Regions from separate parts of the Hoeflea sp. CAU 1731 genome, predicted to be linked through region 1. Evidence: predicted binding sites of a transcription regulator. Region 1 holds the regulator's gene; each other region holds the start of a gene.

Region 1 (7,501 bases):
GTCGTCGCCGGCATGGCCGATTTCGCCCAGCTGTGGGGATTGATCGCTCATACCCGACCGAAACACCAGGCAAGGATCGCCTTTTGGGCGTGAAGACGGTTCTCCGCTTCGTCGAAAACCACGGAATTAGGGCCGTCGATCACGCCGTCAGTCACCTCTTCGCCGCGATGGGCCGGCAGGCAATGCATGAACAAGGCGTCATCGCCGGCCTTTTCCATCAGCGCCTCATTGACCTGATAGGGCTGGAAGACATTGTGGCCGCGGGCGCGATGTTCCTGCCCCATGGAGACCCAGGTATCGGTTATTACGCAATCGGATCCCTGCACCGCCTTTTCAGGATCCGCTGTCAGGTCAATCGTTCCGCCGTTGGCGCGCGCCCATTCAATGTAACGGGCTTCCGGCTCGGACCCAGAAGGAACGCCGACTTTCATCGTATAGCCGAAGCGCGCCGACCCTTCGACCAAGGAATGCAGCACATTGTTGCCGTCTCCGACCCAGGACAGCGTCTTTCCCCGGATATTGCCGCGATGCTGCTCGAAGGTCATGACATCGGCCATGATCTGGCAGGGATGCGTGTCGTCGGTCAGACCGTTGATCACCGGCACTGTGGCGTATTCGGCAAGTTCAAGAAGCCGATCGTGACTGGTTGTGCGGATCATGATCGCATCGACGTAGCGCGACAGGACGCGCGCCGTATCGGCGATCGATTCCGCGCGACCGAGTTGCATTTCGCGTCCGGAAAGAAGAAGCGGTTCTCCGCCGAGTTGACGCATGCCGACATCGAAGGACACGCGCGTGCGCGTCGACGGCTTTTCGAAGATCATCGCCAGGATCTTGCCTTCGAGAGGCTTGTCCGCTGTTCCCTTCAGCGTATCGGCCTTGCGCGTGTGGGCATGATCAATGATCGCCCGCAAATCGCCGGACGCCACAGCGGAAAGATCTAGGAAATGACGAAACTCGCCATTCAAGGCCATGTCGGGTTCCATTTCGTGTGTTGCATGTCGAGGAAACGTCCCTCGTAACCTTAGACTATGTCAGCCCGCGGCCGTCGACAATTTGCGAGCCGCCGCCTCCAGGCGTGACAGTCCTTCGCGCGCCTCTTCGACCGTGGTGGTCAGCGGCGGCAGAAGGCGGATGACGTTTTCTCCGGCCGGAACCGCGAGCATGTGTTCGTCACGGATTGCAGTCAGCAATTCGCCGTTCGGAATCCCGGCTTTCAGCCCCAGCATAAGACCGCGGCCACGGATTTCTTCGATGACGTCCGGAAACTCGTCGGCGATCGCGGCCAGACCTTGCGAAAAGACAAGGCCGACGTCGACGACATGCTGTAGGAAGCCCTCTTCCAGAATGACGTCGAGCACGGCGTTGCCGACGGCCATCGCAAGCGGATTGCCGCCGAATGTCGTGCCGTGGGTTCCGGCGACCATGCCCTTGGCGGCCTCCGCCGTGGCAAGGCATGCGCCGACTGGAAACCCGCCGCCAATGCCCTTGGCGATGGCGACGATGTCCGGTGTGATGCCGGACCATTCATAGGCGAAGAGTTTGCCGGTGCGGCCAACGCCGCACTGGACCTCGTCGAGAACCAGCAGAACGCCATGCTCGTCGCACAGCGCGCGCAGATCGCGCAGCCATTGCTCCGGAGCGACGCGGATGCCGCCTTCGCCCTGGATCGGTTCGACGAGCAGAGCGGCCGTTTCATCGTCAACCGCCGCCTTCACCGCGTCGAGATCGGCGAATGGCGCCTGAATGAAGCCTTCCGCTTTCGGTCCGAAACCTTCGAGATATTTTTCCTGGCCGCCGGCGGCGATCGTCGCCAGCGTGCGTCCATGAAAGGCGCCTTCGAAGGTGATGATCTTGTATCGACCAGCGTCGCCGTTTTCGTAGTGATAGCGCCGCGCGGTCTTGATGGAGCATTCCAGCGCCTCGGCGCCGGAGTTGGTGAAGAACACCTTGTCGGCGAAGGTCGCTTCGACAAGACGGTCGCCAAGACGCGTCTGACCGGGAATATCGTATATATTGGAAAGGTGCCACAGCTTGTCGGCCTGGTCTTTCAAGGCTGAAACGAGATGCGGATGGGAATGGCCAAGCGAGTTCACGGCGATGCCCGCGGCAAAATCGAGATATTTCGATCCATCCTCGGCGTAAAGCCACACGCCCTCGCCTTTCTCAAAGCGAACGGGAATGCGCTTGTATGTATCAAACAGCGATGCAGTCTGGGACATCGCAACCTACTCCTTGCCGCCTGTCACCGCAAATTAGCTGAACGGCTTTGATATTGACGGATTTACTGTACCGACCAAAAACAAAAGCTGCCCCACGGCAGCTTTCCCGCTTCTATACCGGACGGTGCGCCATCAATCAACAACTTCGATGACGAACGCGTGCGGCGCGCCGCAATCAGGCAGGTCAAATTCCACTATTGACTTCAAGTTGGGGAAAACTTGAAAAAGGAATCGTCTTGATTCGCCGGACTCTTGTCACCGAGTCCCGCGCCCACTACCTTAGGAAGGCGAATTTGGACTGCATGCGGCGGACCTGAACTATTCACTGAAGTCTCGGATTCCGGCGCCGGAGCAATACCGGCGCATGATGGAGGATTCCGCCGCCCAATACAATGAACGAGGGGCGTGAAGCATGAGCTGGACTGACGAACGCGTCGAAAAACTGAAACAACTATGGGGCGACGGCCTGAGCGCCAGTCAGATTGCGGCCCAGCTTGGCGGCATCAGCCGCAACGCTGTGATCGGAAAAGTGCATCGGCTGAATCTGCCCGGGCGGGCAAAGTCCGGCGGATCGTCAGCCTCCCGGAATAAGAGAACGACGACGGCGTCCCGCAGTTCGTTTACGGCGCGCGCAGCCAGTCCGCGCCCGGTCATGCGCACCAGCGGGGCGACCGCTCTCAAAGCGGATATCATCGCAGACGCCGTGACCAATCTGGATACGAGGCCTGTCGAGGACGTTGTCGTTCCGATATCCAAGAGACTGGTGCTGACGGAACTGACCGAGCGGACCTGCAAATGGCCGATCGGCGATCCGCTGCAGGAGGGCTTCTATTTCTGCGGCAGCGACTGCGAGGAATCAGGCCCGTACTGCTCCTATCATTCCAAGCTGGCCTTCCAGCCAGCCGCTGATCGCCGCCGGTCGAAGAGCTGACCGGTCAAGGTCAAGCAGGCTCGCAATTCCATCACAGCATCCTGGCGCCTTTCGTCCCACGCTGCGTGAAGCGCAGCGTGGGACGATTGCTTATGTGGTCGCGTTTTTTTCTGTGTAATTACAATTAGTTAGACGGTTCTACCAGTTATCTGGCGTCCATCACTACCGTTCGCCGACACTGGCTTTGTTTCGGGAATTGGCAGTTTCGGCTTCGATTTGGCTTTGTTTCGGGATTCTGGAACCATACGGCAAATCTGGCTTCGTTTCGGGAAACGCTGTTTTGGCTCCAACTTGGCTTTGTTTCGGGAAAAGCCATTATTGGCAATCCCAAGCCGCGACCCAGTTGCAAAGGCTCAAGACCGGAAAGCTGTTATAACACAAACGTCCAAAAAAAGCAGCCGCCAAACACACGGGCTGCAGTGAAGGGCGGTCAGTTTTCCAGCGAGTAGCCGGCGCCGCGGACGGTGCGGATGACGTCTTTCATATTGGCGAGGTTGAGCGCCTTGCGCAGCCGTCCGACATGGACGTCGACCGTGCGTTCGTCGACATAGATGTCGTGACCCCACACGCCGTCCAGCAATTGGGACCGCGAGAAGACCCTCGTCGGCGACGCCATGAAAAACTCGAGCAGGCGAAACTCGGTCGGACCCAGCTTGATTTCGCGGCCCTTGCGATAGACGCGATGGGTTTCGCGGTCCAGCTCGATATCGCCGCTCTTGAGCAGAGTGGAAATCGCTTCCGGCTTTGCCCGGCGCAGAAGCGCGCGCACACGCGCCATGAGTTCCGGCGTGGAGAACGGTTTCACCACGTAATCATCGGCGCCTGTCGCAAGCCCGCGCACGCGCTCGCTTTCCTCGCCGCGCGCCGTGAGCATGATGATCGGCAGCCGCTCGGTCTCAGGCCGCACGCGCAGACGGCGGCACAGTTCGATACCGGAGAGGCCCGGAAGCATCCAGTCGAGGATCAGCAGATCCGGCAATCGTTCCTGCAGTTTCAGTTCGGCCTCGTCGCCGCGAAAGACGGTGTCCACGTCGTAGCCTTCCGCTTCCAGATTGTACCGGAGCAGAACGCTCAGCGCCTCTTCGTCTTCCACGACGGTAATTTGCGGTGCTATGCCCATGCCCTTGTCCTGACGCCGCCTTGTCTGGTGTTGCCTATTTTGCAGTTACCGAAACGGACGCCGTTTCGTCGTCCTTCGGACGCTCGGTATCCGGCTGTGCCCCGGTGGACATGTAGTATATCGATTCCGCGATGTTGGTGACGTGATCGCCGATCCGTTCGATGTTCTTGGCGCAGAACAGCAGATGCGTACAGGCCGTGATGTTTCGTGGATCTTCCATCATGTAGGTCAGCAATTCGCGGAACAGCGACGTGTATATGGCGTCGATTTCCTCGTCGCGCTCGCGCACGGCGGACGCCGCCTCCGGCGACCGGCTCGAAAACGCATCAAGCACTTCCTTGAGCTGGGTCAGAGCGAGTTCCGAGAGATGTTCAAGGCCGCGCACCAGCTTCTTCGGCTGCGCCAGACCTTCAACAGCGATGACCCGCTTGGCAATGCCCTTGGCCATGTCGCCGACACGTTCAAGGTCGGCGGCGATGCGGATCGATCCTATGATCTCGCGCAGATCCGAGGCCATCGGCTGACGCCGGGCAATTATCAGGACCGCCTTCTCGTCGATCTGTCGCTCTGCGTCGTCGACGATCAGATCGTCCGAAATAACCTTTTGCGACAGAGAGGCGTCGGAATTGACAAGCGCCCTGATCGATTCCTCAACCATACGCTCTGTCAGGCCGCCCATCTCCGAAATGCGCCGGACAAGATACTGCAGTTCCTCGTCATAGGACGACACCGTGTGCGCGGATGCTGCCGATACTTTTGATTCTTCGGGCATGATGATTTGCTTCCGTGTTGTGTCAGCCGAAACGACCGGTGATGTAATCCTGGGTCCGCTGGTCGTCCGGATTGGTGAACATATGATCCGTCGCGCCTTCCTCCACCAGATTGCCGAGGTGGAACATTGCGGTCCGTTGCGAGACGCGCGCCGCCTGCTGCATCGAGTGTGTGACGATCACGATCGTGTAGTTTTCCCGCAGTTCGTCGATCAGTTCCTCGACCTTCGCCGTGGCGATCGGATCGAGCGCGGAACATGGTTCGTCCATGAGGATCACCTCGGGACTGACGGCGATCGCCCTGGCGATGCAAAGACGCTGCTGCTGGCCGCCGGAAAGGCCGGTTCCGGGCTCATGCAGACGGTCCTTCACTTCTTCAAACAGACCAGCTTTTTGCAGGCTGGACTCGACGATCTCGTCCATATTGCTCTTGCCTGCCGCCAAGCCGTGAATGCGCGGACCGTAAGCGATATTTTCGTAGATCGATTTTGGAAAAGGATTTGGCTTCTGAAACACCATTCCGACGCTGGCGCGCAATTCCACGACATCGACGGACGGATCGTAGATATTTGCGCCGTCGAGAGTGATGTCTCCGGTGATCCGGCAAATATCAATGGTGTCGTTCATTCTGTTGAGACACCTGAGAAAGGTGGACTTTCCACATCCGGACGGGCCTATGAGCGCCGTTACCTGTTTCTCCCTGACATCCAGATCGACATCGAACAGGGCCTGTTTCTCCCCGTAGAAGACGCCGACCTTGCGGGCCTTCATCTTGACCGGGATGGCCGCATCCAGATTTTTGTTTACAGCCTTCTCAACAGCAGCTTCAGACATCATGTTCATCCTTACACCTCATATCGGTCAAATATACCGATCTTTCTTTCGTTTTGGTCCTTACCAGCGTCTTTCAAACCTGCTTCTCAGGAAGACCGCGAGACCGTTCATGAGAATGAGAAAGGCCAGCAGCACAAGAATTGCTGCGGAAGTCCGGGATACAAACCCGCGTTCGGGACTGTCGGCCCAGATATAGATCTGGGTCGGCAGGGCCGTGGAAGCTGAAAGTATACCTTCAGGTGGACTCGTGATGAAGGCGTTCATGCCGATCAGCAGCAGGGGAGCGGTTTCCCCCAGAGCCTGGGCAAGGCCGATGATCGTGCCCGTCATAATGGTGGGCATCGAAAGCGGAAGCATGTGATGCACGATTGATTCATGCTTGGATGCTCCGATCCCAAGCGCCGCTTCCTGGATCGAAGACGGCACCGACCGCAACGCGGCGCGCGTGACGATGATAATCGTCGGCAGCGTCATCAGCGACAACACCATGCCGCCGACGAGAGGCGCCGAGCGTGGCAGTCCGAACCATCCGAGAAAGACCGCCAGGCCAAGCAGTCCAAAAACAACGGAAGGAACGGCGGCAAGGTTGTTGATGTTGATCTCGATGACATCGGTCAGGCGGTTCTTCGGCGCGAATTCTTCCAGATAGATGGCAGCCGAGATTCCAAGAGGAAAGCTGATGAGGAAACAGACCAGAAGCGCCCAGAAGGAACCTGAAATCGCCCCGGCCAGCCCAGCCAGTTCCGGAAACCGCGAATCAGAATTGAATATCAAGGCGGTATTGAGGGGTTGGGACACGACACCCTCGGCTTTCAAGGCGTCATACCACTCAATCTGCTGGTTGCTTATCCGTCGTCGGTCTTCCGGAAGGTCCCTTGATATCTGACCTTTGGCAAACTGGTCCACAGGATCCGCGAATGGGAGCTTGAAGGCGAATTCCTTGTTTCGAAGATCAGGATGATCCACCACATAGTCCCGCACGAGATAAGGCGCGTTCGAAGTGAACATCGCAAAATATTCACGCTGTTCGGATCGCGGCAGTTCTCCGGGGAGCAGCTCAATCATGGACGTGCGTACGATCGAGCGCCAGTTGGCTCCACCGATATCGTCTGCAGGAATATCCGCATCCGCCAGGTTGACGGAGATCTGGACCTTGGTCTGTATGAAGGCGGACGCGCCGGTATAGATCAGCGAACTTATGAGAACAACCAGGAAGCCGATGGCAAATGTGATAGCGGCAATGCCGTAGAGCTGAAGCCTCCGGTCGGCGGCATGGCGCTTCTTGCGCCGCGCGGCCATTTCGGGAGATTTCCAGATCGGCCCGGCGGTTTTTCCGTCGATGACAGAGTCAGACATCAGTATGCCTCCCGGTATTTGCGGACAATACGCAGTGCTATGAGGTTCAGGAAAAGCGTCACGATGAACAACATCAGGCCGAGTGCGAAGGCTGCGAGCGTCTTGGGATTGTCGAACTCCGAGTCACCGATCAGCAACGTCACGATCTGCACTGTCACCGTCGTGACGGAGTCCAGAGGATTAACAGTCATTTTTGCAATCAGGCCGGCGGCCATCACGACGATCATCGTTTCGCCGATAGCACGGCTGAGGGCGAGCAGCACGCCTC
Region 2 (7,501 bases), on a different contig from region 1:
CGTCGCAATCGCGGCCAGTCCCTGACCGCCGGATGAATTCGGTCCCGCCGTCGCGATCAGCAGCTTGTCCCCGTCGGACTTCACCCGAGCGATGAAATCCTCGACGGTGGTGATGTCCGTGCCGGGATTGACCGAGAGTAGCGACGACATGGAGGCGATGATGAACGGATGCCAGTCATCGAAGGTCGTGTCGATCATTCCCATGATCTTGTAGGTGCCGATGTCGCGCACCCCGCCGGAAAGCCACGTGTAGCCGTCCTTTGGCGCATCGAGCACGGCTTGCGTGCCGACGGAGCCGTTGGCGCCGGGCTGGTTGACGACAACAAGCTTCTGACCGAGGACGGGCTCGAGATCCGCCGCTACCGCGCGGACCGCGAGATCGGTCACTCCGCCGGGCGGATAAGGCACGATGACGGTGACCGGCTTTTCCGGTTTCCAGTCGGCCATTGCGACGCCGGCGGACACGGTGAGCGCCAGCGCGGCCATAATCATTCTGTTTATCATGGGTTCCTCCCTTAAGTGATTGTCAGTTCAGCGCGCCGCGGCTGCGACCGCCTGCTTTCCCCCCGCCTGCCACTCCTCCAGCAGCCGGATCCATGGGCCGACGTAGTGGCCGTGATCGTGGAATGTCCGCCCCGAAACCAGGTTTGCGTCGATGACGCAGGGCGCATTCACATAGACGCCGCCGCAGACCTCCAGGTCGAAACGGCACTTGGCGACCGTCGCCATGCGGCGTCCGCGGACCCGGTCGGCGCGCGCGGGGATCTCCACCCCGTGGCAGACGCTGGCGATCGGCTTGTCGGCGTCGAAGAAGTGCTGCGTGGCGCGGATGAGGTCTTCGTCGTCGCGGATATATTCCGGCGCGCGACCGCCGGAGAAGAACACGCCCGCGAAGTCTTCCGGATCGACGTCTGCGAACGCGACGTCTGCGGCGAGCTGGTAGCCTTCCCACTCGCGCGTGATCGTCCAGCCGGGGCGCACCTCGTGCATGACAAGCTGGTAGATACGTTTTTCAGGCGCGGCCACAACCGGCTCGAAACCGGCTTCCTGCAGCCGATAGTAAGGATAAAGCGTATCGACGGTTTCCGACGCGTCACCGATCGGCATAAGCACTTTGTTGCCTGAATTCTTCATTTTTTGAACGCTGTTCTAAAATTGATTGATGGATCAGTATCACTGCGAAGAGGCGAGATCAAGCCTCGGACTGCGACATGGTGTGGACAATGGCGAAGGGCTACAACACGGTCTGGGAAAGTAACTTGTCGGTCAGATGTCGGAGTTTTCCAACTCGCTGCAGTTGGCGGGTTATCCGAACGACCTGTCTTCATGGTTGCGTCACCGCAATCGAGACAATACTCTTCTCAAGACGAGCGCGCGTCATTGCATGCCAACGCCGTGCGTTTTTCGGTCTGACTATCGCATCCTCCTGCTGAATGTGAAGCGGCGTCATCGGAAAGGCTCCCTCATGCTTGCAATCTTCGCAGTGACATTGGCCGGCGTGCTTGCCGCCCAGATATCTCCGGGACCAAATCTCGCCGCGGTCGCGTCCATCGGCCTTGCGCAGGGTCGGCGGCCGGCGCTCTTCGTCGTCGCCGGCGTCGCCTCGGGAATGCTTGTCTGGTCGCTGGCGACCGCACTCGGCCTCGGCGCGCTCATCGAGGCCTTTCCCGCATCGCTGCTGATCCTGAAGCTGGCCGGAGGCGGCTACCTGCTCTATCTCGGTCTCAAGGCTGCGCGCGCGATCATCCGGGGCAGCGGGAATGCGAAGATAAAGCCGGATGAGCGCCCGCTGGGCAATGCTGCGGCCTGGCGGCGCGGCGTTCTCGTCGTCCTGACAAATCCCAAGGCGGCGCTGATGTGGGCCGCGGTGGCTTCGTTCCTTTTCGGACAGGGGTTGGGCCCACTCCAGGTTCTTGCTTTCGGTCCGCTGGGCGCCTTTTCGGGTCTCGTGATTTACGGCGCCTACGCGTTTCTGTTTTCCACCGGACTGGCGATGCGCGGTTACGCGCGCTTTTCCCGATGGTTCGAGGGCGTGTTCGCCGCGGCGTTCGGCACGATGGGCGCGAGCCTCCTGTGGTCGGGACTGCGCGACGCACAAAGGTAAGTCCAGGGCGTGTCCGCGGGAGACCTAAGGCCGCCGTCGTTTCTTGATCGACCATCGATCACCCTGATAGGTTGCTCTGCAAAATCAGGATGGGGATTCCGTATGCGTTTTATATTTCCGGCAATAGGCTTGTTGGCGCTGCTTTCTACATTCGCCTCCGCACAGGCCAGCGACTGGGACGACTGCGCACAGGAACGCGACCTGAAGCTCAGTCTCGCCGGTTGCACCAAAGTCCTTGATGCGGGTAAGGTCTCCGGCAAGCGGCTGGCGACGACCTACTATTATCGCGGGAATGTAAACCGCAGGCTTGGAAACCTCGATCAGGCAGTGGAGGACCTAAATCACGCCCTCGAACTCGATCCGAATTACAAGCATCCCTTTATCGACCTTGGCCTGGTGGAGAGGAATCGTAAAAACTACGAGCAGGCCATCGCTTATTACGACCGGGCGCTGGAGATCGATCCGGAATTCGCGAAAGCCTATTACAATCGAGGCAACGTATACTGGTTTCAGGAACGATATGATCGGGCGGTAATGGACTACGACCAAGCGATCGATATCGATCCGGACTACTACTTCCCCTATGTCGGTCGCGCCTGGGCGTTGTACGCCTTGGGTCACGACGCGTTGGCGCTCCAAAACGCAAACAAGGCGCTGGAACTCCGTCCAGGGGACGGACACGCCCACAATATCCGGGCGCTTGTCCTCAGCGTGTTGGGTCAATGGCAGGAGGCTCTACCGGAACTCGATGCTTTCATTATTAAGGAAAATAAGCCGGCTTTAGTGAAGAGGCTGCAGACCTCACTGGTCGAGATGGGGTATTTTGACGGTCCGGTTGATGGCAAGTACGGCCCGAAAACGCGAAACGCGCTGGAAGCCTGCCTGAAAGAAAGATGCCGCCTGTTGAATTGACTTTCCGGCGACCACGGAACGATCGCTCAAACGACAGACCTACCGGTTTTTACAATCATCCTGTCTGCGCAACTGAACGACTGATCGCTTCGATCGCATCGACCAGCGCCCTGCCCGCCTCTTCCAGCGCGCCGTTGTTCTCGATGACGACCGCGTCGGCCATTTGCGCATCGCAATCAGGCTGGCGCTTTAGACGCCTCAGGATCTCCGCCTCGCTCTCGCGACCGCGGCCGGCGAGCCGCCGGGCCAGAACATCAGGCCGCGCCGTCAGGTTGATGACGGTGAAGTTCGCATACCGGGCGCGCAGGCCGTCGAGCGCGCCGCGCGATCCGTTGCAGATCGCGATGCGCCCGGAGCGCACGACGTCGTCGACCGAAACCGGCACGCCGTATTTCAGGCCGTGCGCGTCCCACCAGTGGGCGAAACCACCGCGCCCCAGTTCGGCTTCGAAATCGGCGTCCGTGACTGGCCGGTGATCTTCGGTCTCGCCGTCTGCCGAACGGGTGATCGCCCGCTGCACGAAGACGAAGCGCTCGTCGCCGTCAAGCGCGTTGCGCGCATGATTGAGAAGCGTGTCCTTGCCGGCTCCGCTTGGACCGACGACGGCGATAAAGGCGCCGCCGCCAATATTCGCGCCCGCTGCGCCTGCCGGGTCTGCCCCGTCGCCAGACCCCATCAAACCACACGCCGGCCTTCGCGCCAGACGGTGCGCACGATCGGGATCGCATGATCGACGCCGACCCGAACAAGGTCTCCGCGCTTGCCGATCGCGATTTCTCCGCGGTCGTCGAGACCGCAGGCTTTCGCGGGGTTCCTGGACACCATCTGTATCGCCTGCGGCAGGGAAATCGCGTCCACTTCGTTGTCGAGATGAAAGGCCGACTGGATCAGGCTGAACGGGATGTAGTCCGAGGACAGGATATCCAGCAGACTGTTTTCAGCGAGTTCGCGCGCCGCGATATTGCCCGAATGGGATCCGCCGCGCACGACGTTCGGCGCGCCCATCAGCACCGCCATGCCGGCCTCCTTCGAGGCCCGGGCCGCCTCCATGGTGGTCGGAAACTCGGCGACATGAATGCCCTGCTGCACGGCTTCCTCGACATGCTCCAGCGTTGCGTCGTCATGGCTCGCCAGCACGATTCCACGATCCTTGCAGGTCTCTGCGATGACGCCGCGATTCCGGTCGGAATTGGCCTCAGACTGCGCGATGCGAAGCTTGCAGAAATCCTGGAACTCCTGCTCCGTCATTTTCAGCTTGCCGCGATAATAGACGGCGTATTGATCAAGGTCGCGAAACTGCCGCTGGCCCGGCGCATGATCCATCAGCGACGCCATGCGGACGCGCGGATGCCCGTCGAATCCCCGGAACTGCTCGTGGCAGTTGGGCGCGGAAACCTCGCAGCGCAGATGCAGGAAATGATCGGCCCTCAGGCTGCCCTTCTCCGAACTGTCGTCGATCGCGTTGGCGAGTATCTGCATTTCCTCGGCTGTCAGGTCCGCATCATGGTCCATGCCGACGCGCAGGGCGTCGAGAACGGTGGTGATACCGGACGAGCAGATCTGTGCGTCATGCGCGAGCACTGCGGCGAGCGGATTCCAGCGGACCTTCGGGCGTGGCGCGTAATGGCCTTCCAGATGGTCGGTGTGCAGCTCCACGAGACCGGGTATCAGGTAGTCATTGGCGAGATCTTCGGCGGAGGAAACCGAGGTGTCGGTCGAGATATCGGCAATCTTGCCGTCGTGCACGACGAGCGTTCCCTTCACGACTTCGTCGTCAAGGACAATTCTGGCGTTCTTCAGTATCAGTTCGGACATGTTTCTTTTTCTACTCTTGCAAATCCCGCTCAGGCGGTCCGGCGCTGATCCAGTCGCCCCAGCGGATGTAACGAATGGACCGAAAATGGCGCGCCCGCTTCGTCCTCCACGAAAAGAGCGATATTCTCGACTTCGACAGGCTCGCTCAGCACCGGATCGAAAAACGCATGCAGCGCCTGTTCCACCCGGTCTCTTTCATCCCGGTCTACCGGCCCTGAAAGCGTCATGTGAAATCGGAATTCCTCGAAGACGTACGGATAGCCCCAACGATGCAGGTTTTCCAGCTGGGCAACGGTCAGCCTGTCGGGATTCCGTCGCTCCAGTTCCGCCTCGCTGGGCGGCGCGCGGAATTCGTCGAACTCCCTTACGACGCGCGCTGCGAGATCATGGAGATCGGGAATCGGCTCGCTCGGCGTGAGCGCGAAGAACGGGCCTATCCTGCTGATTTCCATGCGCGGAATCTCGAATGGTTTAACCGAATCGGAAAACCGCATCAGCGTCCTGAGCAGGTCCTCCTCCGTCCGGCCTTCGGCCAGCACGAACGGCGCTTTCAGCGTTCCGTGAAAGCCGTATCGTCTGGGAGCTGCGGTATGGAACGCGATCTCGGCCGAATTGAGACCCGTGATCGCCGACGCCTCGACCGTCTGTCCGGTGAAGACATCACGGCCGAGCCAGTTCGTCGCGACCCTGTTCAGAGGGTCGTTCATTGGCGGGACAAAATAGATTGCATATCGCATTCTGTCTTCCTCGAATGACGGTGATTCCGGTGGATGAGCGATCATCTACCCGATTTGCATGACAGTTTCATGCAAAGGTAATCCATCGCCGAACCGGCGCCTGCGGCCGAAGCGGATTATTATCATAAATGCGGGATATTCCAACTCCGGTTTCAACTGGCCCTGCGACCGGTGTTCATCCCCCGTTGCCGCCAATCAGACGCTTGCGCAGCCATCCGGAAACCGTATCCATGATCATCACCATCAGGATGATCAGCACGATGTAATAGGTCACCTCTTCCCAGTCTTTCTGGGTGTTGATCGCCTGGGTCAGCATCAGTCCGATGCCACCGCCGACGATCGCGCCGATGATCGTCGCAGAACGGGTGTTGCTCTCCAGATAGTACAGGATCTGTGAAATCAGAACCGGAACGATCTGGGGAATGACCCCGAAGCGATAGCGCTGCAGAGGTTTTGCGCCGGTCGAACGCACGCCCTCGATCTGCTTGTCGTCGACATTTTCCAGCGCCTCGGAAAACATCTTGCCGAATGTTCCGGTGTCTGTCAGCAGGATGGCCAGCGATCCGGTCAGCGGGCCGGGCCCGAACGCTCTGGCCAGCACGATCGTCCAGATCAGCGCGTCGGTGCCGCGAAGCAGGTCGAACAGCCGGCGAAACCCGAAACGGATAGTCTGGAGCGGCGTAAAGTTCGACGCCGACAGAAAAGCCAGCGGTAACGCCATCATCGCCGCGCCCATTGTTCCGAGAAACGCCATAAGAATGGTTTCGAAGATTGCCCAGAACACCTCCGCGTGCCGCCACATGGGGTTGTAGAGAAAGTCGTCGACCATCGCCGCGATATTGCTCTTGCCCTCAACCAGCCGGTCGGAGGAGAAGGCCGTCGACAGCAATTCCATCGGTCCCATGCCGTAAAACGGACTGTCCAGCGAGAACCAGAACAGCTCCCAGCCATAAAAATAGCGGAACACTTCGATCTTGGATCGAGTGACGGACATCCGACCGTTCGGCGTAGTAACGGCCAGTCGCGTCCTGGAGGCGTTGATCCAGTCCGGGACTTCGTCGCCCGGAAGGGTCGTCTCGATGCTGCGGCCGGCGACCCTGGCGTCAATTTCGCCATAGCCTGGAACCGTGAAAACGGCGTGGTTTTTGTTGATGACGACGCTGTATCCGCCCAGCAGGTCGACCGTCGCCTGGTCACCGTCGATCGTCACCCAATCGGGCGTCTCCCCTGCGGGATAAGCCCCTTTCTTTTCGCCCTCTATGGCGAAGGAGAAGCTGTCGGTGCGATTGTCGAGGGTGACATGCGTCTTGTAACTGTAGGCGTCGCTGACCAGCGTTGCGGCATTGTCCAGCCGGAACCGATCCGAAAGCGAGGCGATATCGAAAGCGAAGAAGATATAGACCAGGTAAAGCAGAATGGCGACCGGAAGGCCGAATGAAAGCAATCGCTTGCGGCGAAACAACTGCTCGATCTCCTCCTTGCGGCCAAAGCCGACGTTATCCAGGGTGTCGCTCACGGCCATGGTTTACTTCCCCGTAACGAGCTTGTGCCGGAAATGGCTCGAGATCTGGTCGAACACGACGATAGTCACGAACAGCAGAATGAAAATCGCCGCGGCCTCGTCGTAACGGCCCTTGCCCCAGCTCATCGCGTTCTTCAGATCGTAACCGATGCCGCCCGACCCGACGAACCCGAGAATGGCCGAGGCGCGGATATTGATCTCGAAACGCAGCATGCCATAGCTGAGATAATTGGGAGCCACTTGCGGGAAAATCCCGAACCACATGCTCTGACTCCAGCTTGCCCCAACCGATGTAAGCCCCTCATTGGGCTTCAGGTCCACATTTTCGTTAACCTCGGAAAACAGTTTCCCAAGCGCGCCTGCGGTGTGAAAGGCGATCGCGATCATCGCCGGAACCGGCCCGCCGCCCAT
Region 3 (7,501 bases), on a different contig from region 1:
GAGCGCCTCGCCGGCCATGAAGCTGTAGGCGCAGTCCGGCGCCATGTAGGGCAAGGACGCTGTGAGCGTGGTTATATCGATCTTGACGCGCTCCGGCAGCGACTTGCGCAGCACGATCGGGCCTTCCGGGATCGGTTTCGACTTCCAGATCTCGACCAGGTCGTTCATGTCGACAAGACCGGCGTCGACGGCCTTGCGCAGGGCGCCGGAATTGTAACCGTCTTCCCACTCGCCCATGCCGTCGGCCCAGGTGACGCCGGCGTCGACGTCGCCATTGCTCACGGCAACGATTGTCTGCTCATGGCCGCCGACGAACTTGACTTCACCGAAATACGCTCCGGATTCCATGGAGGAACCTGTTTCCTGCGGAATTTCGATCGACGGGATCAGGTAGCCTGAGGTCGAGTTGGGGTCGCCGAAACCGAAAACCTTGCCTTCCATGTCTTCCAGTGAAGTGATGCCACTATCCTTCCTTGCAAAACCGATGGAATGATAGCCGTAGGACTTGTCAAGATTGGTCTTGACCATGATCGGCTCGATAGCCTCCGGATCGGTCAACCAGGCCTTGGCGTAGGCGGAAGCGCCGAGCCAGGCCATATCGATGGTTCCGCCGAGAAGACCCTGGATGACGCCGTCATAGTCGGACGGCGTAAATACCTTTACCGGCACGCCGAGCAGTTCTTCCGCCATGACGCGGTAGCATTCGTTGGAAGCCATGCGATCCTGGGCGTTCTCGCCTCCCAGAATGCCGATGCGGAATTCCGCGATTTCCTCGTCAGCGGCAAAAGCCGTTCCGATGAAAGCGGTTGTCGCCAGAAGGGCGGCGATGAGTGTCTTCATGATGGTGTCTCCTGAATGGATGAAGTTCTTGCCTGGAAATAGCAATGCAAGCCGGCCCTCAAACGGCCGCTTCGGCAATCCGTATTTCCTCTTCCGCCACTGTCCCCAAACTCTCGATGCTGGTGGACGTGGAAGCCTCGCTGAAGTTTTCGTCAGCCCCGTAGATCTCGCGGGCGACGTCGACGGTCAGTTCTTCCGGCTTGCCGTCGAACACGACGCGTCCGTCGCGCATGCCGATGACCCGGTCGCAGTAGCGCCGTGCGGTGTCGAGCGTATGAAGGTTGCAGACGACCTGCCGACGATCCTCCTCGTGGATGCGCCGCAGCGTGTCCATCACGACCTGCGCGTTCATCGGATCGAGCGACGCGATCGGCTCGTCCGCGAGAATGATCTTGGGGTCCTGCATCAATGCGCGGGCGATAGCGACGCGCTGCTGCTGGCCGCCGGACAGGGCCTCGGCCCGCTTGGCGGCGTTTTCCCCGATCCCGAGCCGCTCGAGAATGTCGATGGCGCGGTGGATGTCCTCTTTCGGGAAAATGTTGAACATCGTGGCTATCGTCGACCGGCTGTTGAGCGTGCCGAGAAGAACGTTCGACACGACGTCGAGACGCGGCACCAGGTTGAACTGCTGGAATATCATCGCGCAGTCGCTCTGCCAGCGACGCAGCGCCTTGCCGCTCAGTTTTTCGATTTCGAGTTCGCCGAAACGAATGGTTCCCCTGTTCGGCGCAACGAGCCGGTTGATCATGCGCAGGAGCGTCGATTTGCCGGCGCCCGATCGGCCGATGATGCCGACCATCTGGTCTTCGAGGAGCGTGCTCGTCACCGAATCCACGGCGGTATGCTTCCCGAATGTCTTGGTCACGCCTTTTAGCTGCAGCATGTAGAGCCCTTCATTTGCGGGTACGCCCGGTCAAGCACCGGTTAGAGGGTCGACGTGAATGCTGCGTGTCAGATTTGTTACGGAAATATTACAATCCACAACGCTGCCTGTTTACCGGCGCGTTGATGAGCAGAACACCGGCGAATGTCCGGATTTTGAGCGAGCGGAGTCGTGGGTCGTCAGGCAGGGTGCTTGCCAGCGTTCAAAACAACCGGGAGAACGATTCCCGCTCTTCGCGGCCTCTTTCAGGTATTGCCGAGGAATAACGCGCCCGCTGCGGCCCGCATCACGTATCCTTGTCTTCAACCTGCGCGGGGCGGCGGATGTGAACGTCCTGCTGCGGATAGGGAATGGAGATTCCGTTCTCGTCGAAGCGTTCCTTGACCTGTTGCGTCAGGTCCCAGAAGACCGTCCAGTAATCGGACGTCATGGTCCACGGCCGGCAGACGAAGTTCACCGAACTGTCGGCGAGTTCGTGCACGCGGATCACCGGTTCAGGGTCCTTGAGAACCAGTGGATGGCTTTTCACCGTCTCTTCGATCACGCGCGCGGCCAGCGGTATGGAATCCTCGTAGGAGATACCGAACACAAGGTCCACGCGCCGCGTCAGGCTCGCCGTGACATTGGTGATGACGTTGCCCCATACATTCTTGTTAGGAATGACTATGATCTGGTTGTCGGGCGTGGCCACCGTCGTCGCAAAAATGTTGACCGCCTGGACCGTTCCGGCGACGCCGCCGACATCGACGAAATCGCCCTGGTCAAACGGCTTGTTGATCATGATCATCATGCCGCTGGCGAGATTGCCGAGCGTGTCCTGAAAGGCGAAGGCGAGAATAAATGACGCGCCGCCGATAAGGGCGAAAACAGGTGTGATGTCGACGCCAAGCGCCGAAAGCACGACCATCAGTCCGATTGCAAACACCACCCAGTAGATGACGGCGACGAGAAAGGCCTGCAGGAGTTTCGACAGGTTCGGCACGTGGCCGATCCAGCGATTGGCGACGCCCCTGGTTACGCGCGAGACGAAAAGCAGGCCCAGAACCGCTGCTGCCAGGATCAGCAGGTTCATGCCGATCTTCAAACCGCCATCCCAGTCGAACAGCCAGGCCCTTGCCTGCGACACAAGCGTCTTGAAGTCGGCCTGGCGCGTCTCCTCGACGATGATCGCGTTCTGGTAGGCGCGGTAGCCGGAGATCGCGTCGGGGTCGCCGCCTTTCTTTTCCCAGGCGGAAAGGACCTTTGAATATTTGTCGAAGAGAGCTCTTCTTTCGTGCGTCAGGTCCGTCAGCTTCTCTCGTGCCGCGCTTTCGACGTCGCCGTCGGTTCTGGATATCGCGATCTGGGCCGCCATGACCTCCTCGGTCTTGCCTTTCACGATTGCGAGCCATTCCTCTGCGAGGGCGGCGAGTTCATCCTTCGTCAACGGCACCAGACGGTATTCCAGTTCGGCCGTTTCTATTCCTGGTGTGGTGATGTGCGACGAAAGACCGGTTTCGGCGTCCTTGTCGTTCGGATCGGTGTTATGCTCCACGATCGCGTCGACAACGCGCTCCTCGACGACGCCGCCGTCGTCAGTGTTGTTTGTCTGGGCCAGGCTGGCGCCTGCAGCCAAAGCGAGGCAGATTGTGAGGACGACGCCTGTTGCAACGAAAAACCCTGCGCCGCGAAAAAATCTGGAAATCATGAGCCTGTCACCTTTCTTGGTTTTTCTGCGCGCCCAGGCAGCAATGCCGCAGTTGGTATAGTATTTCTATGTTCGCACTGTACGAACGCAAGCATCTTGCCTCGATACTGCATTTTGGACGCCGGCATCCGGGCCGCGACCCGCTGATGAATTGATCGCCGGACCGACTTGTCGCATTGCCTATCGCCGCAAATTCCACTAATCGCTTTCCATAATGATCACGCAATTCGCCAATCGGGATATCAAGCTGCCGGCAATGTTCATTGCCGTCGCCAGCATCCTGTTCCTGCTGGCCTGGCCGATGATGCCGCGCACGGTTCTGGTCACGAACAATGGCGAAGTCACGGATCTTTCAGCCTATGTGCTGCCCGACGGCTCGCTGCCGTTTTTCTGCGCGGCAACGGGCGACGACGATCCCGCAGGCGGATACCGCGCGCATTGTCCGCTCTGCACGCTATCTAAAATCCTTGGTCCGACGCCGCGCGATCCCTCCATCGTACGCTTGGCGCGTTTTGCCCGCGTCGCCCCGCCGCTCTACAGCGAGCCGTCCATCGCGATCCGTGTCGTCACGGGACTGGGCTCCCGGGCGCCGCCCTCCATCGTCTGATCGACGTCGACGGGGCTTGAAGCCCTGTGATCGTCAGCCGAATTTTCTTCAAATCGAAAATGACATTGCTGCCGATGCGCCGCATGCGCATGCAGCATGGAGGTATAAGATGAAACTGACACATTCCGTCATGGCGGTCGCCGCCACCCTTTTCGCCCCGACCGTTGTCGCCTCGCTCGTCCCCTCGTTCGCACATGCGCACGCGACGCTCGAGCAGGGTGAAGCTCCCGTCAACAGCTACTACAAGGCCGTAGTGCGCGTTCCCCATGGATGCGACGGTCAGGCGACCCTGAAAGTCCGCATTACAGTTCCGGAAGGCATGATCTCGACCAAGCCGATGCCGAAAGCAGGCTGGGAACTGGAAACCGTCAAGGGGGATTACGAAAACACCTACTCCCTTCACGGCAGCGACATTACGTCCGGCGTGAAGGAAATCATCTGGACCGGAAAGCTGGAGGACGATTACTTCGACGAATTCGTCTTCCAGACACGGCTCACCGACACGCTGCCGGCCGGCGAAACCGTATACGTTCCGACCGTCCAGGAATGCGCAGACGGCGAAGTGGCCTGGATCGAAATACCGGCGGAAGGCCAGAATCCTCATTCGCTGGCGCATCCAGCGCCTGGACTGAAACTGATCGCTGCAGCAGGGGGCCATGGTGGCCACGACCACGGCGCATCACATGGGGACCACGCCATGAAACCCGTCAAGGTCGGCGATCTGGAGATTGTCCAGCCCTATGCCCGCGCCACGCCGCCCAACGCGCCGGTTTCCGGCGGATACATGGCCATCAGGAATTCCGGCGCCGAGGCCGATCGTCTCATCGGCGGTTCGGTCGACTTCGCCGACCACGTCGAGGTCCATGAAATGAAGATGGACGGCGACGTCATGAAGATGCGCCAACTCTCCGACGGTCTCGAAATTCCGGCCGGCGGCGAAGTCGTGCTCAAACCCGGCGGTTTCCACATCATGTTCATGAAGATGAAAGAGCAGCTCAAGCCCGGCGAAACCCGCACAATCACGCTCGAATTCGAGAAGGCGGGGACCGTGGTGTTCGAAATTCCGGTTCAGGACATGAAGGGCGGTCACGGATCGCACGACCATTCCGGCCACTCTAGTTCGAACTGATGACCTTGCGCACCATCAGAATTGCGAGTTGGACGGCGGTCGCCGTCCTTCTCGTGACGCTGATCGGCGTTTACATTTTTCAGTCGGTGTTCGGCAGGACAAACGGCCCGATTTCCGCCGGCAGTTCGATCGGAGTTCCGTTCACATTGACGGACCATGACGGACACGCCATCACTGAAAAGGCGCTCACAGGACAACCATCCGCCGTCTTCTTCGGTTTCACCCATTGTCCCGAAGTCTGCCCCACCACACTCTACGAGTTGTCGGTCTGGTTCGAAGCGCTTGGCGATGAAGGCAATGACCTGCAGGCTTATTTCATCACCGTAGACCCGCAACGGGACACGCCGCAGGTGATGAAATCCTACGTGGAGAACTTCACTGACCGGATCACCGGCATAACCGGAGATCCCGAAACCGTCGAGCGGGTCGCCCGGGCCTGGAACATATACTGGAAGAAAGTCCCGCTGGACGACGGCGACTATACGATGGACCACACAGCGTCGATTTTCCTCGTCGACGCGAAGGGCAATTTCCAGGGCACGATCGCCTATGGCGAGGAGAACGAAACCGCGCTCGCCAAGCTCAAGCGACTGGCGAACGGATAAAACACTCAGGCGTACTTCGCGACAAAGGCTTCCGCGTCAAGCGCGCGGAAGTCGGCAAGCGCTTCATGTAGCCGGTCGTGGTCCCAGTCCCACCAGGCGAGGTCTTCCATCGCCGCGCCCGTCGTTGCCGAAAAGCGCTCGCGGATGAGCTTGGCGGGCACCCCGCCAACAATCGTGTAGGGCGCGACATCCTTCGAGACGACTGCTCCGGCGCCGACAACGGCGCCATTGCCGACGGTGACCCCCGGCAGCAGGGTTGCGCCGTGTCCGAGCCATACATCATTACCAACGGTTACGGAGTTCTCGCGCCGCCAGTTGAAGAAGTCGTATTCGTGCTCGGCGCCTTCGAAATAGTCCCCGGCCCGATAGGTGAAATGGTGCAGCGTCGCCCGCCAGGTCGGGTGGTTGGTGGCGTTGATGCGCACATGGCTCGCAATATTGACGAATTTTCCGATGGTCGCGCTCCAGATCTCGCTGTCGCGCATCACGTAGGAGTAGTCGCCCATCTCGCATTCGGCGATCTGACAGCGTTCGTCCACCTCCGTATAGCGGCCAAATGTGCTGTCGCGCACCCGTGCGGTTTCGTGGATCTTCGGTTCGACGGACAGCTTCTTCATCAGGCGGCCTCCCCGACGGCGCGGAATTCACTGACGTCGATCGTGCGGTCGGCTACTGCTTCGCGCACTTCGGCGTCGTGGAAGATGCCGAGGAGCGCCACGCCGGCCTCTTTCTTGGCGCGGATGAGGTCGATGACCACGGCGCGGTTCGCCGCGTCCAGCGACGCCGTCGGCTCGTCCAGCAACAGCACCGGGTGACTGGTGATGAAGCCGCGAGCGATGTTGACGCGCTGCTGCTCGCCGCCAGAGAAGGTCGCCGGCGGCAGCGACCAGAGGCGTTCCGGGAGATTGAGTTGCGCCAGCAGTTCTCGCGCCCTCGTCAGGGCCGCCACTTGGGAGACGCGCTGCGCGATCAGCGGCTCGGCCACCACATCGACGGCGGCGACGCGCGGCACGGTGCGCAGAAACTGGCTGACATAGCCGATCACGTCGCGTCGCAAGGCCAACACCATGCGCGGATCAGCGCTGGCGATGTCGACGGTGCGATCGCCATGCGTGATCAGGATCTGCCCCTCGTTCACACTGTAGTTTCCATAGAGCATCTTGAGAATGGAGCTCTTGCCGACGCCTGACGGCCCGCCGAGCACGACGCATTCGCCGGCGGCGACGGAAAAATTGACATTGTCCACCACCGGCAGCTTCACGCCGCTGCGCAGATGCATGGTGAAACTCTTGGAGACTTCCGAAACAACCAAAGGCGTAGCCATGTCTCTAAACCTGCAGAATGGAGGAAACGAGGAGTTGCGTATAAGGCTGCTGCGGATCGTCGAGCACGCGATCCGTCAGCCCGTGTTCGATCACGTGGCCGTCCTTCATCACCAGCATGCGGTGGGACAGAAGACGCGCCACGGCGAGATCGTGGGTCACGACGATCGCCGACAGGCCGAGATCGGCGACCAGCGAGCGCACAAGGTCGAGCAGGCGCGCCTGGACTGACACATCAAGACCGCCGGTCGGCTCGTCCATGAACACCAGCCGCGGTCCGGTCACCAGGTTGCGGGCGATCTGCAGACGCTGGCGCATGCCGCCGGAAAAGTCGCGCGGCTGATCGTCGATGCGATCGACGTCGATCTCCACCCGGCCCAGCCAGTCGCCGGCGGCGGCGCGGATTTTCCCGTAGTGGCGATCGCCGA
Region 4 (7,501 bases), on a different contig from region 1:
GCGACGGCACCCGGCGCACAATCCGTTTCCTTGAAAAAATGGAGTGCGCGATCCTGTCGTCCCACCGCAACAGGCCACCACAGGGGATGGACGGCGGCGGCGACGGTCAGGTCGGCAAAACGGAGGTCCGTCGTCGCGACGGCACTGTCGAGGAACTGAAGGCCTGCGACCAGACGGAACTCGAGGTCGGCGAGGCGGTAATCCTGACGACGCCGACCTCGGGGGGATATGGGGAAGTATCATGACTGAGGACCGAATGCGCTGGATAATACAAATCAAGCAGCTTCGAGAAGAGCATGGCTTCAGCATATATGAGGCTGAGCGAATGGCGTTCGGCTCCGAAGAATGGTGGAGATGGACCGAGCGGCGGATAAACAGCGACAAACAATGCCGGAAAATGGCGCTGTTCCACATCAAACACCACGGAGAAAAATCACTCATCGTGGAAGAAGCCGGCAGGCTGAAAGTCAAGAAACCCGACTGAATACAGGAAGCGTTGCGAGAAGCAGGATGCGATATGTCATTGCGCTGGACACCACGCTTCGGTTGTGTCGCGAAAACTTGATCCCGCCAGCCAGTAAGCTGGTCGCGCCGGCTCTGTTGAGATCCCAGATGCTTTCGCAGCTCTACGCATCGGTTCGTCGCGGGGAAATCGATCGCAAAACCGCAAATCTCCAACTCGATCACTTGAGAACGCTGAAGGTTCGTCTTCTTGGCGACCGCGTTCTGCAGAAAGCCGCATGGGATATCGCCGCGCATTTTGATTGGAATGACACCTTCACCGCCGAGTACGTGGCGCTCACGAAGTTGCAAGCGGATGCTTTTATCACTCTGGACGATGATCTTGCCCGATCCCTGGACGGGATTGTGCCGCTGGCTCCGTTTGAAAGTTTAATGGACACGTAGACGGTCCCCAAAGCGACTTTGACGCCCACTTGATTGCTTTCTGGCGTCGGATACGCGCGTTTCACATCGATTCGTTCGTCAAAAACATTGCAATGTGTCCGGGCAATGGGTAGCGGCGACAGGCCGGAGCCGTCGGCATCGAGACCAACGATTCTCATTTGAAATTCAACATTTTCAATATCTTGCACTCATTCCACCCCACCGTCACCATTCTGTCACCGATATGTCATGTCGATGTCACCGCCCGGAGGTACCCGCTCGGAAATGACGGAATGCGGGGAATTGCAGCATGTCGGATATCGCCACGGAATCGGGTTTTGTACTTAGCGGCAATCGCCATCTGGGAAAGGCGCTTTACCAGAACAGGGCCTATACGAAGGAAGGATTGTCGGAGCGACTCTTCGCGCTGCTCTTTACCGGGCTCGTCTATCCGCAGATCTGGGAAGACCCGAAGGTCGACATGGAAGCCATGGCGCTGTCCGAAGGCCACCGGATCGTCACCATCGCGTCTGGCGGCTGCAATGTGCTCGCCTACCTCACCGCGCGACCGGAAAGCATTGACGTCGTCGATCTGAACAAGGCGCATATTGCGCTCAACCGCATGAAGCTCACCGCCATGCGGCGCCTGCCGGGCCACAGCGAGGTCCTGAGCTTCTTCGCCAGGGACAACCAGCGTGGCAACTCGGCCATCTACGACAGGCACGTCGCGCCGCATCTCGATCCGGCGTCGCGATCCTATTGGGAGCGGCGGACCATCAAGGGCCGTAGGCGCATCGAAGCCTTCAACGGCAACTTCTACAAGGGCGGCCTTCTGGGCTGGTTCATTGCAACCGGCCACCTGATCGCCCGTCTGCACGGCGTCGACCCGGCCGAAATCATGCAGTCCGGCAGCCTGCGCGAGCAGCGGCGGTTCTTTGACGACCGTCTCGCGCCGCTGTTCGAAAAGCCGCTCGTCAAATGGATGACAGGTCGCAAGGCGTCGCTGTTCGGCCTTGGCATTCCACCCGCGCAGTATGACGAACTGCTCGCCGGCGAAGACACCATGGCCGCAGTCCTGAAGACGCGGCTCGAGAAACTCGCCTGTCACTTCCCCCTGAACGAAAACTACTTCGCATGGCAGGCCTTCGCGCGCCGCTATCCGGAGCACGGCGCGGCGGAACTGCCGGCCTACCTACAGGAAGACCACTACGAGACGATCCGCGATCTGGCCGATAACGTCTCCGTCAATCATATCGGCTTCACCGATTTCCTCAGACACAAGCCCGCCGCGTCCCTCGACCGCTATGTGCTGCTCGACGCCCAGGACTGGATGAGCGACGCGCAACTCAACGAACTCTGGTCGGAAATCACGCGCACGGCCGACGCCGGCGCGCGCGTCATATTCCGCACCGCCGGCGCCCCGACCATTCTGCCGGGCCGCGTCGACGCCGCCATCCTCGACCAGTGGCGCTACCGCGAGACTGAATCCGAAACCTGTTGCCGCCGGGACCGGTCGGCGATCTATGGCGGCTTCCATCTTTACGAGAAGCGCGCCTCATGAGTTCGGCCGCCCATGCGGAGCTGATGGACGGGACCTATCGTCATCAGCGGCATATCTACGACCTGTCACGAAAATATTACCTGCTTGGCCGCGACCGGATGATCGAGGCGATGGAAATGCCCCGGGGCGCGGACGTTCTGGAGCTCGGATGCGGAACGGGCCGCAACCTTGCAGCCGTTGCGAAACGCTGGCCCAACGCCCGCCTGCACGGGCTGGACATCTCGTCCGAGATGCTGGCTTCGGCGCACAATACGGCGCGACGTTCAGGTCTGGAGATGAGGCTGGTGCAGGGCGACGCCTCCGGCTTCGAACCGGAAGCGCTGTTCGAAAAGCCCCGTTTCGACCGGGTTTTCATTTCCTATTCGCTGTCGATGATACCCGCCTGGGAAGAGACGATCGACGCCGCAATGGCTGCGCTGTCGCCGCAGGGCTCCCTGCACATTGTGGATTTCGGTCAGCAGGAACGGCTGCCGTCCCTCTTCCGATCCGCGCTTCACGCCTGGCTCGCGCGCTTCCACGTTAACCCGCGAGCAACCCTTTTCGATGTAGTACAGGGCAAGGCCGAAAAGGCCGGATTGAAGGCCAGAAGCGAACGGCTCTACCGCGGTTATACTTGGCACATGATTGTCTCGCAGGCTTGAATACGCCTTTTCACTGACGAGAATCTGCATTATTACTGCCAGAGCCGGTTATCGCCAACCGAATTGGACGGTTCGCCATGCGTCGACGCGCGCTCATTTTCGCACCCCTGCTTTTCATGCTGGCGGCATGCACCACATACGAATACAGCTTCGACGACATCACGGCGCCGTCGCCGATGCGCTATGGCGACAGGGACCCGCAGAATTTCGGCAAGAACCATCCGGCCCGCCATGAGGTGCATGGCATCGACGTGTCCAAATGGCAGGCGGACATCGACTGGCGCAAGCTGCGCAAATCCGGCATCGACTTCGCCTATATCAAGGCGACGGAAGGCGGCGACCTGAAGGACGACCGTTTCGACGAGTACTGGCGCAAGTCCAGGCAGGCCGGCATTCCGCGCGGCGCATATCATTTCTACTATTTCTGCACGACGCCGGAAAAGCAGGCTGCATGGTTCATTCGCAACACGCCGAAGGAACGCGGCGCCCTGCCGCCGGTGCTCGACATCGAATGGAACCACGCCTCGCCCACATGCAAGAAACGCCCAGACCCCGCCACAGTGCGCAGGAACATGAAAATCTTCATGGACCGCGTCGAGGCGCATTACGGCCGCAAACCGATGGTCTACACGACGGTGGATTTCCATCGTGAAAACCTGGTGGGTCACTTCTCCGATTACACCTTCTGGGTCCGTTCCGTCGCCGATCATCCCGACAACATCTATGCCCAGCGCGACTGGCATTTCTGGCAATACACGGGAACCGGCATCGTGCCCGGCATCCAGGGCGACACCGACATCAACGTCTTTGCAGGCGACCGCAAGGACTGGCTCAAGTGGGTTTCCGCTTCCGCGCTCTGAGCGCGGCCACAATCCTACGACAAACAGACCGCCACCCTTTCGGAGGAATTCATGATTCGCCTGAACAGACTCGCCGCAGCAACCGCCCTGATCTTCGCCTGCCAGTTCGCGACAGGCATCGCTCAGGCGCAGACCTGCGGGGGCGATCTCGGCTCCTTCCTCGCGGGCGTCAAGCAGGAAGCGGTTGCAAAAGGCGTGCCGCCGCGCGTCGCAGACCAGGCGCTCGCCAACGCGCGCATCGACAAGACGGTGCTGAGCCGCGACCGGGCCCAGGGCGTCTTCAAGCAGACATTCCTGGAATTCTCCAAGCGCTCCGTCAGCGGCTACCGCATGCAGCACGGCAAGGCGAATATGGGCAAATACGCCAACGTTTTTGCGCAGGCCCAGCGGGAATATGGCATACCGCCGGAAGTCATCACCGCCTTCTGGGCGCTGGAGACAGATTTCGGCGCGGTCCAGGGCGATTTCAACACCATGAACGCCCTGGTGACGCTCGCCCATGACTGCCGCCGGCCGGAACTCTTTCGTCCGCAACTGATCGCCGCGATCGAGATGGTCCAGCACGGAGATCTCGATCCGGCCAGGACGACGGGCGCCTGGGCCGGCGAGATAGGCCAGGTGCAGTTGCTGCCGGAAGACATAATCCGCTACGGCCGCGACGGCGACGGCGACGGGCACGTCAATCTGAAGACAAGCGCGCCAGACGCCATCCTCACGGCGGCGGCTTTCATCCACCATCTCGGATGGCGACCGAACGAACCATGGATGCAGGAAGTCACGGTTCCGTCCAATCTCGACTGGTCAAAAGCGGGAATCGACCAGACCCTGCCCGTCAGCCAGTGGCAGGCCATGGGAATAAAGGCCCGGAACGGCGCTTTTCCGTCGGGCTCGCTACCGGCCTCCCTGCTTATGCCGCAGGGCCGCAAGGGACCGGCGTTTCTGGTCTATCCGAATTTTGCGATCTATCTGGAATGGAACCAGTCCCTCATCTACACCACGACGGCCGCGTATCTTGCGACCCGTCTCGGCGGCGCCCAGCGTTATGACGCCGGCAATCCGGACCCCGGCCTGAGCGACGCCCAGATGAAGCAGCTGCAGACCATTCTCCAGTCGCGCGGCTACGATGTCGGCAAGATCGACGGCATTCTCGGCAGCGGAACGCGCAACGCCGTCCAGCAGGAACAGCTTCGGCTTGGAATGCCGGCCGACGCCTGGCCGACGCCGGAACTCCTGTCACGGCTGCAATAATCGGTCAGTCGACCTTTTCCCCGGTCTTGTCCGGTTCCACGGCGGCGTTCTTTCCGGGTTCGGCGTCCTTCGCCGCGGCCTGCTCCATACGCGCCGCGCGGCGGTGGTAAGCGGCAAGCCGCACAGCGCGGTAACGCAGCCGCGTATGGAATATCGCCACATCGACCACCATGCGGCCACGCTGCATCTCCTCGATCTCGCGCGCATAGGCCTCGCGAAGCGCAACGCGATAGGACGTGATGTGCGACGCAGCAACGTTCTCTATGCGATGCATGAGCCCCGCCCAGACAGGCGAAACCAGCAGCGATATGGCGGTCACGGCGATCGCCAGCCGATAGGTGTCGTCGTGCAGAATATGCGCGCTCATCCCGGCCGCCGCCAGCACGAAGGAGAATTCGCCGATCTGCGCCATGGACAGGCCGGCGACCAGCGCCGTGCGGGGATCAGACCCCGTCATGCGCAGGAGAGCGATATTCAGCACCGACTTCGCGGCGATCACGACCAGGCAGGCCAGCAGCACAATCAGTAGATTGTCCCAGATGAACCACAGATCGATCAGCAGTCCGATCGACAGGAAGAATATGACGAGAAGCACGCTCTGTATCGGTTCGATGACCGGTATGACGCGGCTTCTGAGCGTCGAGTTGCCGATCAGGATTCCCGCCAGGAAAGCGCCGTATACGGGCGATAATCCCGCAAGACTCGAAAGCGAAGCGGCGGTGAAGCAAATCGCCAGCGCCCCGACCGCGACGATTTCCACATTGCGCTCGATCTTCTCGGTATAGGGCACGCGCAGTTTCCCGCGCGAACCGAGCCACCACAAAAGGCCGCCGAGGAGCCCCACCGAGATCACGATCTTCAGTGTGACGACCGTATAGTTGACGGACTCGCCCCCAAAACTCGACGCGAAGACCAGCATCGGCACCACGGCGAGGTCCTGGGCGATGAGCACGGCGATCGCCACCCGGCCTTCTTCGCCGCGCAGCACGCCCATCTCGTCCAGCATCTTCATCGCCACAACGGTGCTGGAAAGCGCGATGATGAAGCCGAGGATGATGCCTTCTGCAATCGACGAACCGATCGCGTAACCGATCAGCAGCCCGACCGAAACCGCCGCCGCGATTTGTCCGCCGCACACAAGAACCGCCTGTTTGAGCGTGAGTACAAACGCCTTGAGCGACAACTCGATACCGATGAAGAACAACAGCACCAGAACGCCCATTTCCGCCAGCACGTTGACGTAGGTGGAGCTGGGGATGACCCCGAAACCTGTCGGCCCCAAAGCCATGCCTGCAAGTATGAAGCCGACGAGCGGCGGCTGACGCAGTATGATCAGGCCCAGTCCCAGGAGGCCCGCGATCGCAGCGACAAAGGCGATATTGCTGAGTGCGGCGCCCTGTGCTGCATGTTCGGCGGCGGCTGCATGATCCATCTTGCGGGTTTCGGCTCCTTTCGCAGATGCACACTTGCAAGTCTTGCACGCCGTTTTGCGCACGACAAGTGATCTCGTGTCTTAGGATCATGATTTCGTTGCTTTAATTGTGGCCTTTAAAACAGCAACGCCTGATATGAAGAGCAAGAAGCGGATTGTTTCAATTACAGGTCTGATTAAGGTCAAACGCTGCAAAGCAAGAGAGACTCATGCAAAATCGATTGACGCTTTCCACCTGGCTGATGCTTGTCACCCTCGGGCTGATCTGGGGCGCCTCGTTCTTTTTTGCGCGGATCGCCGTTGTCTGGATACCGCCGCTCACCCTGGTTTTCCTGCGCGTGGTTCTGGCGGCGATCGCGCTTCATCTGTACCTGCAAGGGCGAAACGGGCTTTATCGGATACTTGCAGCGCGTTGGCGCTCCTTTCTTGTTCTCGGCGCAATCAACAACGTCATCCCGTTTTCGCTGATCTTCATGGGCCAGACACAAATCGGCGCAGGCCTGGCGGCGACTCTCAACGCAACCACCCCGCTCTGGACCCTTGTCATCGCAAATGTCCTCACCGAAGACGAAAAGATGACGACGACAAAGATATTGGGATGCGTCCTTGGCCTTGTCGGCATGCTGGTTCTGACAGGCCCGTCGGCGCTCTCCGGTTTCGACGCCCATATCTGGGCCCAACTCGCCATTGTCGGCGCCGCCGTCAGCTACGGATTTGCAGCGACATTCGCCAAATCGTTTCGCGGCGTGGCGCCCACAGTCATCGCCACCGGACAGCTGAGCGCGTCATCCATCATCATGATTCCGCTGATCTGCGCCATAGACCAGCCATGGACGCTCGCCTTTCCGCCCATCGAGGTTGTCAGCGCCATTGT

What was found. The regulator PhoB, encoded in region 1, activates phosphate uptake and scavenging genes when phosphate is short. The targets are predictions, from matches to a motif close to TGTCATNNANCTGTCAT.
Region 2: the regulator PhoB is predicted to act here: its motif matches at 5,627-5,643, upstream of AAFN47_RS14595 (DUF1045 domain-containing protein).
Region 3: the regulator PhoB is predicted to act here: its motif matches at 1,800-1,816, upstream of phnC (phosphonate ABC transporter ATP-binding protein).
Region 4: the regulator PhoB is predicted to act here: its motif matches at 1,109-1,125, upstream of AAFN47_RS13195 (BtaA family protein).

Annotation. Positions count from the first base shown of each region.
Region 1 is NZ_JBDQQS010000005.1:140,319-147,819, reverse strand. It holds gene AAFN47_RS10300 (Hsp33 family molecular chaperone) at 1-51, opposite strand, end outside; gene argF (ornithine carbamoyltransferase) at 48-974, opposite strand; gene AAFN47_RS10290 (aspartate aminotransferase family protein) at 1,035-2,222, opposite strand; gene AAFN47_RS10285 (GcrA family cell cycle regulator) at 2,635-3,153, shown strand; gene phoB (phosphate regulon transcriptional regulator PhoB) at 3,584-4,267, opposite strand; gene phoU (phosphate signaling complex protein PhoU) at 4,308-5,045, opposite strand; gene pstB (phosphate ABC transporter ATP-binding protein PstB) at 5,068-5,886, opposite strand; gene pstA (phosphate ABC transporter permease PstA) at 5,938-7,233, opposite strand; gene pstC (phosphate ABC transporter permease subunit PstC) at 7,233-7,501, opposite strand, start outside.
Region 2 is NZ_JBDQQS010000008.1:143,148-150,648, reverse strand. It holds gene AAFN47_RS14625 (Bug family tripartite tricarboxylate transporter substrate binding protein) at 1-504, opposite strand, end outside; gene AAFN47_RS14620 (DJ-1/PfpI family protein) at 532-1,107, opposite strand; gene AAFN47_RS14615 (LysE family translocator) at 1,466-2,104, shown strand; gene AAFN47_RS14610 (tetratricopeptide repeat protein) at 2,207-3,016, shown strand; gene phnN (phosphonate metabolism protein/1,5-bisphosphokinase (PRPP-forming) PhnN) at 3,072-3,692, opposite strand; gene AAFN47_RS14600 (alpha-D-ribose 1-methylphosphonate 5-triphosphate diphosphatase) at 3,692-4,831, opposite strand; gene AAFN47_RS14595 (DUF1045 domain-containing protein) at 4,861-5,568, opposite strand; gene phnE (phosphonate ABC transporter, permease protein PhnE) at 5,744-7,090, opposite strand; gene phnE (phosphonate ABC transporter, permease protein PhnE) at 7,094-7,501, opposite strand, start outside.
Region 3 is NZ_JBDQQS010000008.1:135,052-142,552, reverse strand. It holds gene phnD (phosphonate ABC transporter substrate-binding protein) at 1-840, opposite strand, end outside; gene phnC (phosphonate ABC transporter ATP-binding protein) at 899-1,723, opposite strand; gene AAFN47_RS14570 (mechanosensitive ion channel family protein) at 2,010-3,410, opposite strand; gene AAFN47_RS14565 (hypothetical protein) at 3,625-4,017, shown strand; gene AAFN47_RS14560 (DUF1775 domain-containing protein) at 4,127-5,146, shown strand; gene AAFN47_RS14555 (SCO family protein) at 5,152-5,751, shown strand; gene AAFN47_RS14550 (DapH/DapD/GlmU-related protein) at 5,757-6,368, opposite strand; gene phnL (phosphonate C-P lyase system protein PhnL) at 6,368-7,075, opposite strand; gene phnK (phosphonate C-P lyase system protein PhnK) at 7,080-7,501, opposite strand, start outside.
Region 4 is NZ_JBDQQS010000007.1:118,327-125,827, forward strand. It holds gene AAFN47_RS13180 (hydantoinase B/oxoprolinase family protein) at 1-245, shown strand, start outside; gene AAFN47_RS13185 (hypothetical protein) at 242-484, shown strand; gene AAFN47_RS13190 (hypothetical protein) at 511-906, shown strand; gene AAFN47_RS13195 (BtaA family protein) at 1,196-2,446, shown strand; gene AAFN47_RS13200 (class I SAM-dependent methyltransferase) at 2,443-3,087, shown strand; gene AAFN47_RS13205 (glycoside hydrolase family 25 protein) at 3,165-3,947, shown strand; gene AAFN47_RS13210 (lytic murein transglycosylase) at 3,999-5,195, shown strand; gene AAFN47_RS13215 (cation:proton antiporter domain-containing protein) at 5,200-6,627, opposite strand; gene AAFN47_RS13220 (DMT family transporter) at 6,837-7,501, shown strand, end outside.